DNA from 3 places in the Streptomyces clavuligerus genome. Region 1 is predicted to be linked to each of the others. Evidence: riboswitches for the same ligand, from Rfam matches in the RefSeq annotation. Region 1 holds a riboswitch; each other region holds the start of a gene.

Evidence for each region. Region 1 has a riboswitch for cyclic di-AMP ahead of CRV15_RS04985 (M23 family metallopeptidase). Riboswitches for the same ligand answer to the same signal wherever they lie in the genome.
Region 2: linked by a shared signal. The riboswitch ahead of CRV15_RS12800 (M23 family metallopeptidase) and the one ahead of CRV15_RS04985 (M23 family metallopeptidase) in region 1 are both predicted to bind cyclic di-AMP.
Region 3: linked by a shared signal. The riboswitch ahead of CRV15_RS17380 (LysM peptidoglycan-binding domain-containing protein) and the one ahead of CRV15_RS04985 (M23 family metallopeptidase) in region 1 are both predicted to bind cyclic di-AMP.

Annotation. Positions count from the first base shown of each region.
Region 1 is NZ_CP027858.1:1,251,028-1,256,723, forward strand. Features, by position in the region: gene CRV15_RS04970 (bifunctional GNAT family N-acetyltransferase/acetate--CoA ligase family protein) at 1-782, opposite strand, end outside; gene CRV15_RS04975 (HPr family phosphocarrier protein) at 991-1,272, shown strand; gene CRV15_RS04980 (GntR family transcriptional regulator) at 1,512-2,183, opposite strand; gene CRV15_RS04985 (M23 family metallopeptidase) at 2,500-3,279, opposite strand; cyclic di-AMP (ydaO/yuaA leader) riboswitch at 3,293-3,453, opposite strand; gene CRV15_RS04990 (M16 family metallopeptidase) at 3,784-5,151, opposite strand; gene CRV15_RS04995 (M16 family metallopeptidase) at 5,175-5,696, opposite strand, start outside.
Region 2 is NZ_CP027858.1:3,067,950-3,073,645, forward strand. Features, by position in the region: gene CRV15_RS12795 (PrsW family intramembrane metalloprotease) at 1-975, shown strand, start outside; gene CRV15_RS12800 (M23 family metallopeptidase) at 1,419-2,477, opposite strand; cyclic di-AMP (ydaO/yuaA leader) riboswitch at 2,489-2,645, opposite strand; gene CRV15_RS12805 (PP2C family protein-serine/threonine phosphatase) at 2,973-4,130, opposite strand; tRNA gene CRV15_RS12810 (tRNA-Met) at 4,406-4,479, opposite strand; gene CRV15_RS12815 (MerR family transcriptional regulator) at 4,684-5,433, opposite strand.
Region 3 is NZ_CP027858.1:4,130,298-4,135,993, reverse strand. Features, by position in the region: gene CRV15_RS17400 (DUF501 domain-containing protein) at 1-266, opposite strand, end outside; gene CRV15_RS17395 (FtsB family cell division protein) at 375-845, opposite strand; gene eno (phosphopyruvate hydratase) at 1,089-2,375, opposite strand; gene CRV15_RS17380 (LysM peptidoglycan-binding domain-containing protein) at 2,689-3,450, opposite strand; cyclic di-AMP (ydaO/yuaA leader) riboswitch at 3,453-3,663, opposite strand; gene CRV15_RS17375 (LysM peptidoglycan-binding domain-containing protein) at 3,924-4,964, opposite strand; gene CRV15_RS17370 (cytochrome P450 family protein) at 5,123-5,696, opposite strand, start outside.

The DNA of each region.
Region 1 (5,696 bases):
GGCACGCCCTCCACCTCGGTCCGGCCGCCGCCGAAGGCGCGGTTCACCGCGTAGAGACGGCCTCTGTAGCCGGAGTCCAGGATGTTGCGCAGGACGGTGCGGCCCATGCCGCCGGAGGCGCGGCCGGTGCCGATGACCGCCACCGAGCCGGGTGCGAGCAGCCGCTGCACGGAGCGGGCCTCGGCGCGCTGCTCCCGGCCCCGCTGGACGGCGAGCGACTTCTCGGTGGGCTCCAGATCGAGCGTCAGATGGACGGAGCCGTCCTCGAAGCTGCGCCGCTGGGTGTACCCGGCGTCCCGGAACACCTTGATCATCTTGGTGTTGGCGGGCAGCACCTCCGCCACGAACCGCCGCACCCCCCGCTCCCGTGCCACCGCCGCGATGTGTTCGAGCAGCGCCGACGCGACCCCGCGCCCCTGGTGCGCGTCCTGGACGAGGAAGGCGACCTCGGCCTCTTCGGCGGGGGCGGAAGCGGGGCGTCCGAGGCCGTCGATCCGGTCGTAGCGGACGGTGGCGATGATCTCCCCGCCGACGGTGACGGCGAGTCCCACGCGGTCCACGTAGTCGTGGTGGGTGAAGCGGTGGACGTCCCTGTCGGTCAGCCGGGGGTAGGGCGCGAAGAACCGGTAGTACTTGGACTCGTCCGAGACCTGTTCATAGAAGCTGACCAGCCGCCCGGCGTCATCGGGCGTGATCGGCCGGATACGCGCGGTGCTGCCGTCGCGCAGCACCACATCGGCCTCCCAGTGGTCGGGATAGGTCTGTTCCGGCCGGGTGCGCATGGCGAAAGCGTACGGCGGTCGGAGCGGTCACGAAGCTCTGCGGGAGGAGAAAGGCGAGGTCGGAACGGCCGGCCGGGGTGGCGGGGGCCATCCGGGGCTCCCTGGGGGCCCCGTCGGCGCGGCTGGTTCGCCCCCGGACGGCACGGGGCGGGGCCCGTACCATGGCACACTGGTCTAGACAACCCATTTCCCCCCGAAGGGCACCACCATGGCTGAGCGCCGTGTCAACGTCGGCTGGGCCGAGGGCCTGCACGCCCGACCCGCTTCCCTGTTCGTCCGCGCCGCCGCCGCGTCCGGCGTGCCGGTGACCATCGCCAAGGCCGACGGCAACCCCGTCAACGCCGCCTCCATGCTGGCGGTGCTCGGCCTGGGCGCCCGGGGTGGCGAGGAGATCGTGCTGGCCTCCGAGGCCGAGGGCGCGGACGCCGCGCTCGACCGCCTGGCCAAGCTGGTGGCCGAGGGCCTGGAGGAGCTGCCGGAGACGGTCTGACCCGTCCGGCACCGCTCAGGGGCCGCGGACTTCCCGTGACGACACGACACCGGGGTCCGCGGCCTTTTCGTGTCTCCGCGACGATCCGTGCGCGGGCCCGGGGCGGCAGGCGGCGAGGTTCCGCGGCCTCTCGCGCCTCCGCCGCCCGCCTTCCGCGCCTCGGCCCACCCCTTCGCGGCGCGGTTCCATGCCGCCGCGACCCGCCCGCGCCACCGTTTCCCCGTTCCCCTCTCCCCGCCTCAGGGGCGGGCGGGCGCCAGCCCGCGGCGGGGCGGGCGGACCGGGTGGGAGGTCCGCAGCCGGTGCGCCCCGGCGTTCCGCTCGGCGTGCAGCGCGGTCAGGGCCCGCGCCCGCTCCGCGTCCCCCCGGGCCACCGCGTCCAGGATCGCGCCGTGCTCCGCCCAGTACGCGACGGGCTCGGCGGGCTGCTCCACCGCGTACATCCACGCGATCTTGTGCCGCAACTGGGTGAGCAGGGCGATCAGCCCCGGGCTGACGGACGCCTGCGCCAGGGTCTCGTGGAACCAGCCGCCCAGCGCCCGCAGATCCTCCGCCTGGCCCCGGCGGGCCCGCTCCTGCCCGAGCCGCACCAGGCCACGCAGCACCCGCAGATGGGCCTCGGTGCGCCGCCGGGCCGCGCGGGCCGCGCCCAGGGGCTCCAGCAGCATCCGCACCTCCAGCAGATCCGCGGCCTCCTGCTCGCTCAGCTCCGCGACATGCGCACCGGCGTGCCGCTGCGTCACCACGAACCCCTCGGCCTCCAGGGTCCGCAGGGCCTCGCGCACGGGGATACGGGAGACGCCGTAGCGGCGGGCGAGCTGCTCCTCGGTGAGTTTGGCGCCGCGCGGGAAGACCCCGGAGACGATGTCGTCGCGGATCGCCGTGCAGACCGAGTGCGCGGGGACGCGCATGACCGAACCTCCGCTGTGATCCGCCGCTCGCGCCCCGGGCCGGACGGCTGCCGGGGGCCGCACGGCGCCTGTGCCGCGCGTCCGGCGACTCTATTGCAGCGGAGCCCCTTTCCCCGTGGGACGGCGTGCGGCGTCGCTCGCTTCCGGCCAGTGCCCGGGACACGTGCCAGCGGCCGGATGCCACCGGGTCCGGCGGCACCCGGGGCCAGGAGCGCCGCACGGGCCCGCGCGACGGCGGCCGGAGGACGGCCGGGGCCCCGCCGCGTGGATACGCGACGGGGCCCCGGGCGCGCGCCGCACGGCGCGCGGAGAGATGTCAGACGTGCACGCCGTGGGAACGGAGATACGCGACCGGGTCGACGTCGGACCCGTACTCGGCGCCGGTGCGGGCCTCGAAGTGGAGGTGCGCGCCGGTGGAGTTGCCGGTGGACCCGGCGAGACCGATCTGCTGGCCCGGCAGCACGCTCTGCCCGGCGGCGACATGGACCGCCGCCAGATGGCCGTACTGGGTGTACGAGCCGTCGTTCATCCGGATCACGACGTTGTTGCCGTAGGCACCGCCCCAGCCGGCCTCGACGACGGTGCCCGCGCCCACGGAGACCACGGAGGTTCCGTAGGAGGCGTGGAAGTCGATGCCGGAGTGGCTGCCGGAGGACCAGTAGGCGCCGCCGGTCTGGTACGCGGTGGAGACCCCGCCGCTGACGGGCGCCTGATACGTGTTCATCAGACGCTCGCGCTCGGCCTCGCGGGCGGCGCGCTCCCGGGCCTCCTGGGCCTCCCGCTCACGGGCCTCGGCCTTGCGGCGGGCCTCCTCGGCGGCCTCCTCGCGGGCGATGGCCTCGCGCTTCTGGGTGACGGCCTGGTCGGCGACCTCGTCGGCGAGCGAGTCGGCCTCGGCGTCCGCGGCGAGGATCATGAAGGTGCCGGTGTCCTCGGAGGACGCGGCCGGTGCCGTGCTCTCCGCGGCCAGGGCCGGGGTGGCGAGGGAGCCGCAGACGCCCGTGGTGGCGAGCGTGGCCGCGCGGGCGATGTTGGCGCCTCGGAGGGTCGCACGGCTCGGGGCGCGGTGCTTCCCGGTGGAGCGGGTCAACGCCATGAAGAGGCTGATCCTTTCCTTCCTTCTCGCCTACCGGGTTAGCTGACGGGTTCGGAGCAGGAAGGTCTCCTACGGACCCCTCCGCGGTGCGAAGGCGCCCGATTCACCCCTGGGGACGGTGGGTCCCCGGCTCCCCTGGGCTCGCACCCGGTGGGGACTCGGCGATGGCTGTCCGTGCCGCGGACGCGGCGTGGAGCGGGCGAACAGCCGCGTCGACGCTACGGGCGTCACCTCCGGTTCGCCAAACAGACGACGGATTTTGTTGGCTATGCCACAGCCCAGACAGGAGAAGCCCCATGACATTTCCTCAAAACCGGGCAAATGTAGAGCAAGTACAGCGGAACCCCGGCGGTCAGAGCACCGCCGGGGTTCCGTCCACGCGTCGCGGAGCCGGTCGCACAGCCGGGCGCACGGCCGGTCACGGGAGTCCGGCCGGTCACGGGGTCCGGCCGCCGTACGTCCGTACGCCGCACGGCCGGTCACGGGGTCCGGCCGCCCGGGAGGTCAGCCCGTGACGACCGTGACCTTGCCGATGCCCAGCGCCTCCACGGGCGCCGCGATCTGCGCGGCGTCCCCGACGAGCACCGTGACCAGCCGGTCCACCGGGAAGGCGCTGACGACGGCCGCCGTCGCCTCCACGGTCCCCGTCTCCGCCAGCCGCGCGTACAGCCGCGCCTGGTAGTCGTCGGGCAGATACTGCTCGACCTGGTCGGCCAGCGTGCCCGCGACGGAGGCGGCCGTCTCGTAGCGCAGCGGTGCGACACCCACCAGGTTCTGCACGGCGGCGTCCCGCTCGGCGTCGGTCAGCCCCTCGGCGGCCAGCACCCGCAGCACCTGCCACAGGTCCTCCAGCGCCGGGCCCGTGTTGGGGGTGTCCACCGAGCCGCTGATGGCGAGCAGCGAGGCGCCCGAGCCGTCGGGCGCGGACCGCAGCACCTGCCCGAAGGCGCGGACGCCGTAGGTGTAGCCCTTCTCCTCGCGCAGCACCCGGTCGAGCCGTGAGGTGAGGGTGCCGCCGAGGCAGTACGCGCCGAGCACCTGGGCCGCCCAGACACGGTCGTGGCGGTCCGGGCCCACCCGGCCGATGAGGAGCTGGGTCTGCACCGCGCCGGGGCGGTCCACGACGATCACCCGTCCGGCGTCGTCCGCGGAGACCGCCGGCACGGGACGGAGCGCGCCCGCCTCGCCCGTCCACTCCCCGAGGGTGTCGGCGAGCACCGCGTCCAGGTCGATCCCGGTGAAGTCGCCGACGACGACCAGGGTCGCGGTCGCCGGGCGGACATGGGTCTCGAAGAACGCCCGCACGGCCGTGGAGTCGATCCGGGCGACGGTCTCCTCGCTGCCCTGGCGCGGCCGGGACATCCGCAGCGAGGCCGGGAAGAGCTGCTTGTACAGCTCCTTGGCGGCGCGCCGGGACGGGTTGGCCGTCTCGTGGGGGATCTCGTCCAGCCGGTTGCGCACCAGCCGCTCGATCTCGGTGTCGAGGAACGCGGGCGCGCGCAGGGCCTCGGCGAGCAGCCCGAGGCCCTTGGGCAGCCGGGAGGCGGGGACCTCCAGCGAGATCCGTACACCGGAGTGGTCGGCGTGCGCGTCGAGGGTGGCCCCGCAGCGCTCCAGCTCGGCGGCGAACTCCTCGGCGGAGCGCTTGTCGGTGCCCTCGGACAGCGCACGGGCCATGATCGTGGCGATGCCGTCGAGTCCTTCGGGCTCCGCGTCGAGCGGGGCGTCGAGCAGGATCTCCACGGCCACGACCTGCTGGCCGGGGCGGTGGCAGTGCAGCACCGTCAGCCCGTTGTCCAGCGCGCCGCGCTCGGGCGCGGGGAAGGCCCACGGCCTGGCCCGGCCCGCCTGCGGCTGGGGGTGGAACTCCATGGTGGTCAGCGGCTCGGCGTCGGTCACTGGCCCGCCCCTTCTTCGTCGGTCTCGTCACTCTGCCCGGCCGCCTCGGCGGCGAGCGGCTCGTACACCAGCACCGCGCGGTTGTCCGGCCGCAGCCGGGCCGCGGCGGCCTCGCGCACCTCGTCGGCGGTGACCGTGAGGATGCGCTCGACGGCGGTGAGCGCGAGCTGCGGGTCACCGAAGAGCACCGCGTACCGGCAGAGTTCGTCGGCGCGGCCGGCGACGGTGGAGAGCCGGTCCAGCCATTCGCGCTCCAGCTGGGCCTGGGCCCGCTCCATCTCCTCGGGGGTGGGGCCGTCCGCGGCGAACCGGGCCAGCTCCTCGTCGACGGCGACCTCGATCGTCCCGACCTCGACCCCGCCGGAGATCTTCACGTCCAGCCAGCCCAGGGAGGGCGCCCCGGCCAGCCGCAGCAGGCCGAAGCCGGCCCCCACGGCCGTCCGGTCGCGGCGCACCAGCCGGTTGTGCAGCCGGGAGGACTCGCCGCCGCCGAGGACGGTGAGCGCCAGGTCGACGGC
Region 2 (5,696 bases), 1.8 Mb from region 1:
GCCGCGCTGATCGCGATCCTGGCGAACACCTTCGCGACCCGCTGGATAGCCACGGCCACCGCCGACACCACCGACGCCCACTCCATCGGCGCCACGGTCATCGCACCGGTGGTGGAGGAGAGCGCCAAGGCGGTGGCCATCGCGTTGATCTTCTTCTTCCGGCGCAGGGACTTCAACGGGATCGTCGACGGGGTGGTGATCGCCGGATTCACCGCCACCGGTTTCGCGTTCACCGAGAACATCCTCTATCTGGGCAACGCCTTCGGCGAGGATCAGCAGCTCGGCTACTCGGGGCTGCCGTCGGTGACCGCCGCGACCTTCTTCGTCCGGATCGTGATGTCGCCGTTCGCGCATCCGCTCTTCACCGTGCTCGCCGGGATCGGCTTCGGCATGGCGGCCATGGCCCCGCGGTCGCGCACGACCCGCCGCACCCTGCTGCCGGTGCTCGGCGTCCTGCTCGCGATGGGTGTCCACGCCCTCTGGAACGGGTCGGCCTCGTATCTGGGCCCGCTCGGTTTCTACGCGGTGTACGGGATGTTCATGGTGCCCGCCTTCGGGCTGCTGACCTGGCTGGCGATCTGGTCCCGGCAGAGCGAGCTGCGGACGATAGCCGCCGAACTGCCGAAGTACGCGATCGCGGGGTGGATCGCCCCGGCTGAACCCCAGGCCCTGTCCTCGATGAAGGCGCGCACGATGGCCCGCACCGCCGCCCGGCACGCGCACGGCCCGGCCGCGGCGCACACGGTGACGGAGTACCAGCGGTTCGCGACCTCGCTGGCGTTTCTGCGGCACCGGGCCGAACGGGGGGTGGAGGTCCCGGACTTCGTCGCCCGTGAACAGGAGCTGCTGCACCACATGTGGCAGCGGAAGGCGGTGGCCTCCCCGGCGCTGACCTACGCCGCCCGGGCGACGGGCCGGGTCTGGGTACCGCCGCCGTACCGGGACTACGAGACCTACAACCCGTATCGCGCCTGACCGTCCCGCGCCGGAAGGGGTCCGGTCCGACCGGCCCGTGCCGGAACGGAGGAACCGGCGGCCCTGGCATCGGGGGGTGTGCGCCAGGGCCGCCGGAGAACGGGTTCCGCCGCCGGGTGCCCGTCGTCCGTCCACCGGTGGGCCGGTTCACCGACAAGGGTGCCGGTGGGGGCTTTGCCGCCGCTGAAACCGCCGGTCGGGGCGGCGACGGAGAGGACGGAGCGGGGGCGGAACGGGCACGGGGCGGAGGCGGAACGGGCACGGGGCGGAGGCGGAACGGGGCTGCGGGACAAGGGGAACGGGGGACACCTGGGGTGGGTGACACGTGTCACCCACCGCAGAGGCGTACCGGGGCACCGCAGAGGGATCCAGCGTCGCGCGGGCTGTGCGAACGGCCCCGAAACGACCGCAGGGCCCCTGGATTCAGGGGCCCTGGGGCTCGATCAGACAGCGAGGCCCTTGTTCTGCAACCAGGCCATCGGGTCGACAGCGGCACCGCCGGAGGTCTTGACCTCCAGGTGGAGGTGGTTGCCGGTCACATTGCCGGAGTCGCCGACCCGGCCGATCGTCTCGCCCGCGGACACCTGCTGGCCGACGCCGACGGTCATCGAGGAGAGGTGGGCGTACAGGATCTCCGTACCGTCCGACAGCTGGAGCAGGATGCGGTAGCCGTAGGGGCCCGCCCAGCCCGCCGCCGTGATGGTGCCGCTGCCGACCGCCTTGACCGGGGTGCCGGCCGCGGCCGCGAAGTCCAGACCGGTGTGCTGACCGGAGGACCACATCGAGCCGGACTGGCCATAGGTGGAGGTGATCACATAGCTGGAGGTGGGCAGCGAGAAGCTGTTCGCGAGCCGGGCCCGGCGCTCCTCCTCCGCCTTCCGCTCTTCTTCGGCCTTCGCCTTGGCCTTCGCCTCTTCCTCGGCCTTCCGCTTGGCCTCGGCCTCCGCCTCGGCCTCCTTCTTCGCCTTCGCCTCGGCGGCGCGCTCGGCCTTCTCCGCCTGGGCGGCGGCCTGCTCGGCGGCCTCCAGCTCGGTGGCGGCACGGGCGGCGGCGTCGGCGCTCGACTGCTGCTCCTCGGCCTGCTCCAGGATCCGGGAGCGCAGCGCCTCGGCGGCGGTCTGCTGCTCCCCGGTCTGCTGGGCCGCGAGTCCCATCGCGGCGGTCGGAGCGTTCTCGTCCGCTGTCGACCCCTCGTCGCCGGAGACCAGCGAACCGACGCCGGGCAGGGACTTGGCGTCGGGGAGGGAGATCGAGACGGCGGGCTTGTCCTGGGCGGTGGCGATGCCACCCGCGCCGACGGCCGCCATCACGCCGACACCGAGCACGGTGGAGCTACGGGCGATACCGCCGCGCTGCTTCAGCACCCGCTGACGGTGACGGCCGCGCACAGGGCGAACCGTTTCCGCGGAAGGGTTCCAGACACCGGGGGACGCAGCCGCCCCATCCTCGCTGAAGACACCGGACCCGAAGGGGTTTTCCGGGGCAGGGCTGTTGGACGCCACCGAGGCGCACTCCTTTCCTTCCTTCTCGCCTACCGGGTTAGCTGACGGGTTCGGAGCAGGAAGGTCTCCTACGGGCGGCCTCCACCGCGAACTGCACGGCGGATGAAGCCCGATTCACCCCAAAAGGTGGTTCCCCGGTTCCCTCGCGGGATTCGGCGCACGCGCACGGTGCCGCCCTGACGGCGGCTGGGACGACCGCGCTGCGTTATCGAACGTTAATAGACACGCGGACCGGATTCCAAGTTGCACCAGACGATCTTTACTCTCTTTGCCTTGGACTTACCCCGGCATAAGCGGACGGATTCGGGCGACTTGAGCGAGTGTCGAAAAACCTCGTTCATCTGACTGTGCATCAATTGTTATCGGAGGGCTGCCTTCCGACTACGGAGCGTGCAGCCCTTTACGGACCCTTTATGACCGCCGCTCTGAAGCGCTCGCCGAGTCGTCCTCACCCCAGCCCTCACCCCAGCCCTCACCGGAGCCTCACCGGAATGCTCACCGGGGAGGGCGCGGACCGCCTAGGGAGCGCCAGCGGCGGCGGTCCCCCGGCGGTCCCGGGGCATCGGGCGGCCGGGCCACCGCGAGCAGCGCCATGTCGTCGGTGGCACCGCCGCCGGTGTGCCGCCGCACATCGTCCAGGAGTTCGTCCAGCAGCTCCCCCGGCCCCGGGAACACCCTGCCCGCCAGCCGCTCGGCGGGATCGTAGAAGCGTCCCTTCGCGTCCCTCGCCTCGGAGAGTCCGTCGGTGTAGAGAAGCAGGGTCGTGCCGGGCGGCAGCGGGTACTCCTCGGCGCGGTCCGGCCAGACGCCCAGCTCGGCCATGCCCAGGGGCAGCGCGGGCTCCGTCGGCTCCAGGACGTCCAGACCGCCGTCCGGGCGCAGCAGCAGCGGCTCGGGGTGGCCCCGGTTCACCAGCCGGACGACCCCGGTGCCCCGGGGGATCTCGGCGAGGACGGCGGTGGTGAACGCCTCGACCGCGTCCAGGGTCTCCCGCCGCTGCGCCTCCCTGAGCAGCGCCCGTTCCAGCCGCCCGGTGACGCCCTCCAGGGTCGTCTCCTGCTCCGCCGCCTCCCGGAACGCGCCGATCGCGACCGCCACCGCCTCCACCGCGCCCAGCCCCTTGCCGCGGACGTCGCCCACCACGAGCCGGACCCCGTGCGGGGTGTCCTGCACGGCGAAGAGATCGCCGCCGATGAAGGCGTCGGCGAGGGCGGCCTCATAGCGGGCAGCGATCCGGAGTCCGCCGATCCGCTCGGCGGGGGTGGGCAGTACGGCGCGCTGTGCGGTCTCGGCGATCACCCGGGCGGAGGCCAGCCGCTCACTGCTGCGCTGGATGACCCGGTTGATCACCAGTGCCAGGGCGGAGACCGTGATCACGGTGAACAGCTCGGTGTACGCCGTGGGCTCGTCCATCGTGCCCTTGTAGAGGTGGAGCCCGACCACCCCGCAGACCGCCGTGATCCCCGTCAGCAGGGTGGCGCGCCAGGAGAAGAAGGGCGCGGCGATCAGCGGGGCCGCCGTGAACATCGGGGCGGCGGTGTAGCGGGGCGGGGTGGACAGGTCGAAGACCGTTCCGGCGACGATCATCAGCGCGGGGAGCATCCGGACGAAGCGGCGACCGCCGTATCCGCTCCGCTGCTCTGCCTGCGCCAAGGGGGCCTCTCCTGACCGGTCCGCCGATCGCCGCGGACACGGTTGCCGCGCCCCCTTCAGGCTGGCCGGAATCGGCGGGGGAGGCGAGCCGCCACCGTCCAACCGGGCGAGCGGCCGCCCCGGCCTCGGTTTCGGTTCCGTGTCCGCCCCGGGGCGGACACGGCCCGGTCCCGGCCGGGGCGGGGCGGGCACGACCTGGACCGCGGGAGGGGGCAGGTCCGGATACGACAATGGCCCGGCACTTCGGTTCGAAGTGCCGGGCCACGGTCTTTCAGTAGCGGGGACAGGATTTGAACCTGCGACCTCTGGGTTATGAGCCCAGCGAGCTACCGAGCTGCTCCACCCCGCGTCGGTGAACACAACCTTACGCCATCCCGAGCAAGATCCACTCCACTTTTTCCGTCCGGCTCGTAATCGGTCGACGATCAGCCGCGATCGAACAGCAACATAGAGGGATAAATCAGGCAGACGGCCCGACCGGCGGCGGGCCGGAGAGTGGAGATCGGGGGTCGGAGGTCAGAGATCGGAGGTCGAATGGCCGGTCAGCCGCGGGTCAGCCGTCGGTCAGATTCCGTTCCGCGTAGACCGCCATCGCGTCACGGACGAACAGCGCCGTCCCGGCCCCGTGCCGGTCGTAGTGCGCGCCGAAGCGATGATCCGCGACGTACATCTCCCCCAGTCCGGCGAAATGGGACCTGGAGGGCGGCTCGAAGACCGAAAGCCACAGATACTGCCGGTGGGCGAGCCCCTGCGCCGCCCCGCTGCCGGCGGCCAGACCGTCCGCCAGCGCCTGGCCGAAGGCACGGGCGATCTCCTTCTGCTCCTCCTGGTACGCGCGCCGCCGTGACTCGCTCAGCGAGCGCCACCACTGGTCACCGCGCCGGTACGCCTCCCGGCCCCAGCGCTCGGTGACCTCCTGCTCGTACCGCGTGTGGTCGAAACCGTCCAATACGTCCTCGGGCATGAGGTCCTCCCCTGTCTCGATCTTGTGAAGGGTGGTCCGCACCGAGGCGATCTGCCGGCCGACGCGCTCGCGCTCCAGCTCCAGCAGTTCCAGATGGGTCCGCAGGGCCGCCGCGGCGTCCCGCTCCCCTTCGAGCACCTCGGCGATCGCGGGCAGACCGAGCCCCAGCTCGCGCAGCAGCAGAATGCGCTGGAGACGCACCAGGGCCTCGGGTCCGTAGTAGCGATAGCCATGGGCCCCCACCCGGCTGGGGTGCAGCAGCCCCACGTCCCCGTAGTGCCGCAGGGTCCGGCTCGTCGTCCCGGCGCGCCGGGCGATCTCCTGGATCGACCACTCCATGACCTGAACGGTAGAAGTTGACGCTGCGTAAAGGTCAAGCGCCGTTTCCGGGGGACAGTGCCGTTTCCGGGGCTGCGGACGGGCGACGCGCCCCACCAGGGACGCCCTGCTCCCCTGGACGACGGGGGCTCGTGCACGACGGGTACTTGTGCACGGCGGGCGCTCATGGACGACGCGCTCCTGTGGACAACGGGCGCTCATGAGCGACGGGGCCCCTGGGAGGGAGGCCCCGTCGATGTGTGTCCCCGGAGGTCGGGTTTCCC
Region 3 (5,696 bases), 2.9 Mb from region 1:
CGCTCCGACATCTCCTTCATCACCCCGTTCGCCTCCAGCGTGCCGATCGCGGACGCGGCCCGGGGGCAGGTCAGGTAGTAGAGCGTCGGGAACGGGGTGCCGTCGGGCAGCCGGGGCGCGGTCTCGACGACATCCGGCTGCCCGCAGGGGCAGCGGTGCGCGATCGCGCGCAGCCCGCGCGGCGGGCGGCCGAGCTGCTCCTTGAAGGCGGCGATGTCCGCTTCGGTCGGCTCGGTCGGTTCGGTGTGGGGAGGAGGGGTTTCCATGCCTGCCTTGGCTCTGCTCGTCTCGGTGGTTTCGCCGGGGCGGACGCCGGGGTGCCGCTCCGGCGGTCCGGCGGCGGGTCGGGGTGGTGGACCGGGGGGAGGTCCGGCTCAGCGGCGGTCCGCGCTGTCGACGCCGTCCCAGACCCTGGAGTACCAGGCCCGGCCGTCCACGTCGTCCCCGGGCCGCTCACGGGGCTCGGCGCCGGGGTCGATCATCGTGTATCCGGCCTCGCCCGGCAGCACATAGTGCAGATGCTCCCGTGCCAGCCGCCGGATATAACGGTCGTCCTGGAGCCGGGCCTTCTCGTCCCGGAGCTGTTCGACCGCGCGCTCGGCCTCCGCCATTCTCTCCCGCTGCTCGGCCATCTCGCCGCGCTGGGCGATGTACTGCCGCATCGGGTACGCGAGGGCGACCACCAGCGAGCAGACGACGAGCGCGAGGAAGGCGGCGCGGCCCGTGAGCCGGGAGCGGCGGGCCTGGCGCCGGTTCTGGGAGCGGTACACCCGGGCGGCGGTCTGCTCACCGATCAGCCGCAGCCTGGTCGCGGTGGAGAACCGGTCGCGGTTCTTCCCGGCCATTCGTATCCCGCCTCCCCTGTTCGCCGCTTCCGCCGCTTCCGCCGGTTTCGCCGCTTTGCTCGCTCGCGTTTGTTCGCTCGCACCGGGCGGCGTCCCCTGTCGTGTCCGGGGACGCGGACGCGGACGCGTCCCCGGACACGGTACGGGACCGCGGCCGGGGACGCCGGTACGACGGGCCAGGAGCCGGGCCGGGCGGCCCCGGGGATCTTCCCCGGTCCGTCCGGCCATCGGCTCCCGGGGCGGTCAGCCCTTGAAGCGGGGGAACGCGCTGCGGCCCGCGTAGACGGCCGCGTCGTCCAGGATCTCCTCGATGCGCAGGAGCTGGTTGTACTTGGCCACGCGCTCGGAGCGGGCCGGGGCGCCGGTCTTGATCTGGCCGCAGTTGGTGGCGACGGCCAGGTCGGCGATGGTGACGTCCTCGGTCTCGCCGGAGCGGTGGGACATCATGCACTTGAAGCCGTTGCGCTGGGCCAGCTCCACGGCGTCCAGGGTCTCGGTCAGCGAACCGATCTGGTTGACCTTGACGAGCAGGGCGTTCGCGGAGCCCTCCTCGATGCCGCGGGCCAGGCGCTCCGGGTTGGTGACGAAGAGGTCGTCGCCGACGATCTGGACCTTGGTGCCCAGCTTGTCGGTGAGGACCTTCCAGCCGGCCCAGTCGTCCTCGAAGAGCGGGTCCTCGATGGAGACGAGCGGGTAGGCCGCGACCAGCTCCTCGTAGTACTCGGTCAGCTCGGCCGCGGAGAGGGGCTTGCCCTCGAACTCGTAGACGCCGTCCTTGTAGAACTCGGAGGCGGCGACGTCGAGCGCCAGCGCGATGTCCTTGCCCGGGACGTAACCGGCCTCCTTGATCGCCTCAAGGATCAGGTCCAGGGCGGCGCGGTTGGAGTCCAGGTTCGGGGCGAAGCCGCCCTCGTCGCCGAGGCCGGTGGCCAGGCCCTTCTGCTTCAGGACCTTCTTGAGGGTGTGGTAGACCTCGGTGCCCCAGCGCAGGGCCTCGGAGAAGGACTCCGCGCCGATCGGGGCGATCATGAACTCCTGGATGTCGACGTTGGAGTCCGCGTGGGAGCCACCGTTGAGGATGTTCATCATCGGAACGGGCAGCAGGTGCGCGTTCGGGCCGCCGAGGTAGCGGAAGAGCGGCAGGTCGGACGCCTCGGAGGCGGCGTGGGCCACGGCGAGGGAGACACCCAGGATGGCGTTGGCGCCGAGGGAGCCCTTGTTCTCGGTGGCGTCCAGGTCGAACATCGCCTGGTCGATCAGGCGCTGCTCGGTGGCGTCGTAGCCGACCAGCTCCGGGCCGATCTGCTCGATGACGGCGAGGACGGCCTTCTCGACACCCTTGCCCTGGTAACGGTTCGGGTCACCGTCGCGGAGCTCGATGGCCTCGAAGGCACCGGTGGAGGCACCGGACGGAACGGCGGCACGACCCGTGCTGCCGTCGTCGAGGCCAACCTCGACCTCGACCGTGGGGTTGCCTCGGGAGTCCAGGATTTCCCGGGCTACGACGACGTCGATGGACGGCACGAGCATCTCCTTCTGGGATGTGACGCATGGGTGCAGGGCTCCGTTGGCCTTGCGACAAGAGCCTAACCGGCGGGCGGGGTCCATCCGGGCGGATGCCCGCCCGCTGGGACGAAAAAGGTAAAGAAGTAGAGCAGAGCGGGGCAGACCGCTGCATAGCTACTGCCGAGTAGCGATTCCCGGGAGCTGCGGCGCCGGGCCCCTGGCCGGGCCAGGGGCCCGGACATGACAGAGCCCCGGTCCGGCGCGCACGGGGGGAAGCGCACCGGACCGGGGCGGTCCGTCACCCGGGGCTTCCCGGGGCATCGGGGGAGGGCGGGGCTCAGCGCAGGTGGAGCTGCTGACCCACGTAGATCACGTCGGCGTTGTCGACGATGTCCTCGTTGAGCTGGAACAGCTTCTGCCAGCCGCCCTTGACCTTGTGGTCCTCGGCGATGGAGCTGAGGGTGTCACCGGCCTTGACCTCGTACTCGCCGTCACCCTTCAGGAAGCCCTTGGCCGGGGCCTGGGTCTGCGGGGCGGCCTGCTGCGGCGCCTGCTGGACCGGGGCCGGGGCGGTGCGCTCCACGGAACGGGTGGTCGGGGCCTCGGCGCGCTGCTGCGGCGCCGGGGCGGTCTGCTGCTTCGGGGCCTGCTGCACCTGCTTCGGCGCCTGCTGCTGCGGCTTGGGCTGGGCCGGGGCCGGGGCGGCGCTGCCGTACGGGGTGTTGGACAGGCCCACACCGCACTTCGGCCAGGCGCCCTTGCCCTGACCCGCGAGGGTCTTCTCGGCGATGGCGATCTGCTGCGCCTTGGTGGCCTTGTCGGCGGTCGGGGCGTAGGCGGTACCGCCGTACGCGGCCCAGGTGGAGGTCGAGAACTGGAGGCCGCCGTAGTAGCCGTTGCCGGTGTTGATGGACCAGTTGCCGCCGGACTCGCACTGGGCGACCTTGTCCCACTCGGCGGCGGTGGCGGCGGTGGCGGTGCTCGCACCGGCCAGCGGGGCGGCGACGGCGGCACCGGTCACACCGGCGAACGCGACGATACGGGTGGCACGGTTGAGGGCCGTGGGACGACGGTGCTTGCCCTTGCCGGAAAACAGCATGGAGGTCTCCTCACCGACGCCTACGAGGTGAGCTGTCGGGTTCGGGCCGTGTGAGTTGCCCGGCCGCGCGTCCTTGCGCGCGGCTCCACCCCAAGCCGGTCGGCCCACCGGCGTCCGGTTCCGGCGCACTCCTCGTGCACCGAACCGTCCGTCAGCGACCGGGACCGGCGCTTACCTTGGGTCCCCCGCTCCTGCCTTCGGCGCTCTGCGCGTCGACTGATGCCCCCCGACCGACGGCAGGATTCGGCGTGACGGTCGTTGGTGCCCGCTGTGGCGAGCGGTTCAGACCGAATCACAGCTCTTCCTGATGTTCAAAGGAGAACATCGAGGAAAAATCGCCCATCTCGCCACTCCGGATACCTTCGTTTCCGCAGGTGGGGGCTGGAATCCGAGATTCCGCTGCGCGGGGTTCGCCCGTTTTCGCAAAGAGACCCTTGTCTCATTTCTGCAAACCAGGACAAACCCCGACACAACTACTGCTGGGCGTTCTCCAGATCCAGGCTCTGACCAGGGTGGATGAGGTCCGGATCGGCACCGACGGTGTCCTTGTTCCGCTCGTACAGGGAGTTCCAGCCGCCGTCGACGTCCTTCTCCGCCGCGATGACGGAGAGGCTGTCGCCGGGCTGGACCGTGTACGAGGAGGGAGAGGTGTCCGCCGCACCGGCGGCCGTGGCCCTGTCGGCGGCGGTGGCGGCGGTGTCCGCCGTCAGCTCCGTACGGGCCTCACCGGCGCGCGAGGGGCGGTCGGCGGTGCCGGTGGCGCGGTCCTGGGGCGCCGCGCCGGTGTCGGCGGTCGCCGCCTCGGACGCGGTGGACCCGGCGGCCGGGGCGGACGCCGCGTCCTGCCCCGCCGTCCCGTCCCGGTCGGCCGTCCCCGCCGTCTTCTCCGCCCGCGCGGCGGACTCCTCGGCGGGCGCGCCCCGGTGCTTGCCGCCGCCGGTCGGAGCGGGCGTGCCCTTCCCCGCCGCCGGGGCGCTGTCGGTGCCGTTGCCCACGCCCTGGGTGCGGGCGGGAGCCGGGGACCCCTGCTCCGCGTTCCGGTCCGTGGCGCCCTTGTCCTTCCCGGCGGCGGCCGACGGGGCCGCGTCCCCCGCCCGCGCCTTCCCGGACGGCCCGCTGTCGGCGTCGGCGCCGCCGGAGCGCGCGCCGGACGGCGCGGCGTCCTCGGTGGCGCCCGTGGCCTTCTTCGGGGCGGCGTCGGCGCCCGGGACGGCCAGACCGGCCATCCCGGCGCACGAGGCCCACGCCTTGGCGCCCTCGGCCGCCAGGACCTTCTCGGCCACGGTTATCTGCTGCGAACGGCTCGCGAGGTCCGGGCCCGAGGCGTACTCCAGACCGCCGTACGCCTCCCAGGTCTGCTGCGACATCTGGAGGCCGCCGTAGTAGCCGTTGCCGGTGTCGGCGCTCCAGGCGCCCCCGCTCTCGCACTCGGCGACCCGGTCCCAGACGGCGGAGTCGGCCGCCGTCGCCGAACCCGCGCCCAGAAGCGGGAGCGCGATGGCCGAGCCCGTCACTCCTGCCGCGACGACGAGAGCCGGAGCCTGACGGGGTCGGCGATGTCGACCATTCCCGGAGAGCATGCGGTTGCCTTTCGCGAGACTGCTGAGACGGGGTGAACGTAGCGGCAGTCGAACATCAGTCACAAGTCGATGCAGCGGAGATCACGCGAATATCACGATCCTGACACGCCATCAATTTCCGCGTGGCGCGGGGCGGGAGAGAACGTGACGGGGAGGGTCCGAAGTCCCCTCATGATCAGGCCGCCGCGCCAGCGCAATTCGGACGGATCGACCGAGAGCCGCAGCTCGGGAAGGCGGGTGAAGAGGGTCGCCAGCGCGGTCTGCGCCTCCAGCCGGGCGAGCGGCGCGCCCAGGCAGTAGTGGATGCCGTGCCCGTAGCCGAGGTGCTGATTGTCACGCCGCGCAAGGTCCAGGACATCCGGTTCGCCGAACCGCTCCGGATCGCGGTCGGCGGCGGCGAGCACCACCAGCACCGGATCGCCCGCCGCTATCCGCTGCCCCCCGATCACCAGCGGTTCGGTGGCGAACCGCCAGGTCGCCATCTCCACCGGCCCGTCGTGGCGGAGCAGCTCCTCCACCCCGGTCTCCAGCAGCCCGCTCTCGCCCGCCGCGAGGGAGCGCTGGAGCCGCTCGCGCTGCTCCGGGTGGCGCAGCAGGGCGAAGGTGCCGTTGCCGATCAGATTGACGGTGGTCTCGAACCCCGCGAAGAGCAGGATGAAGGCCATG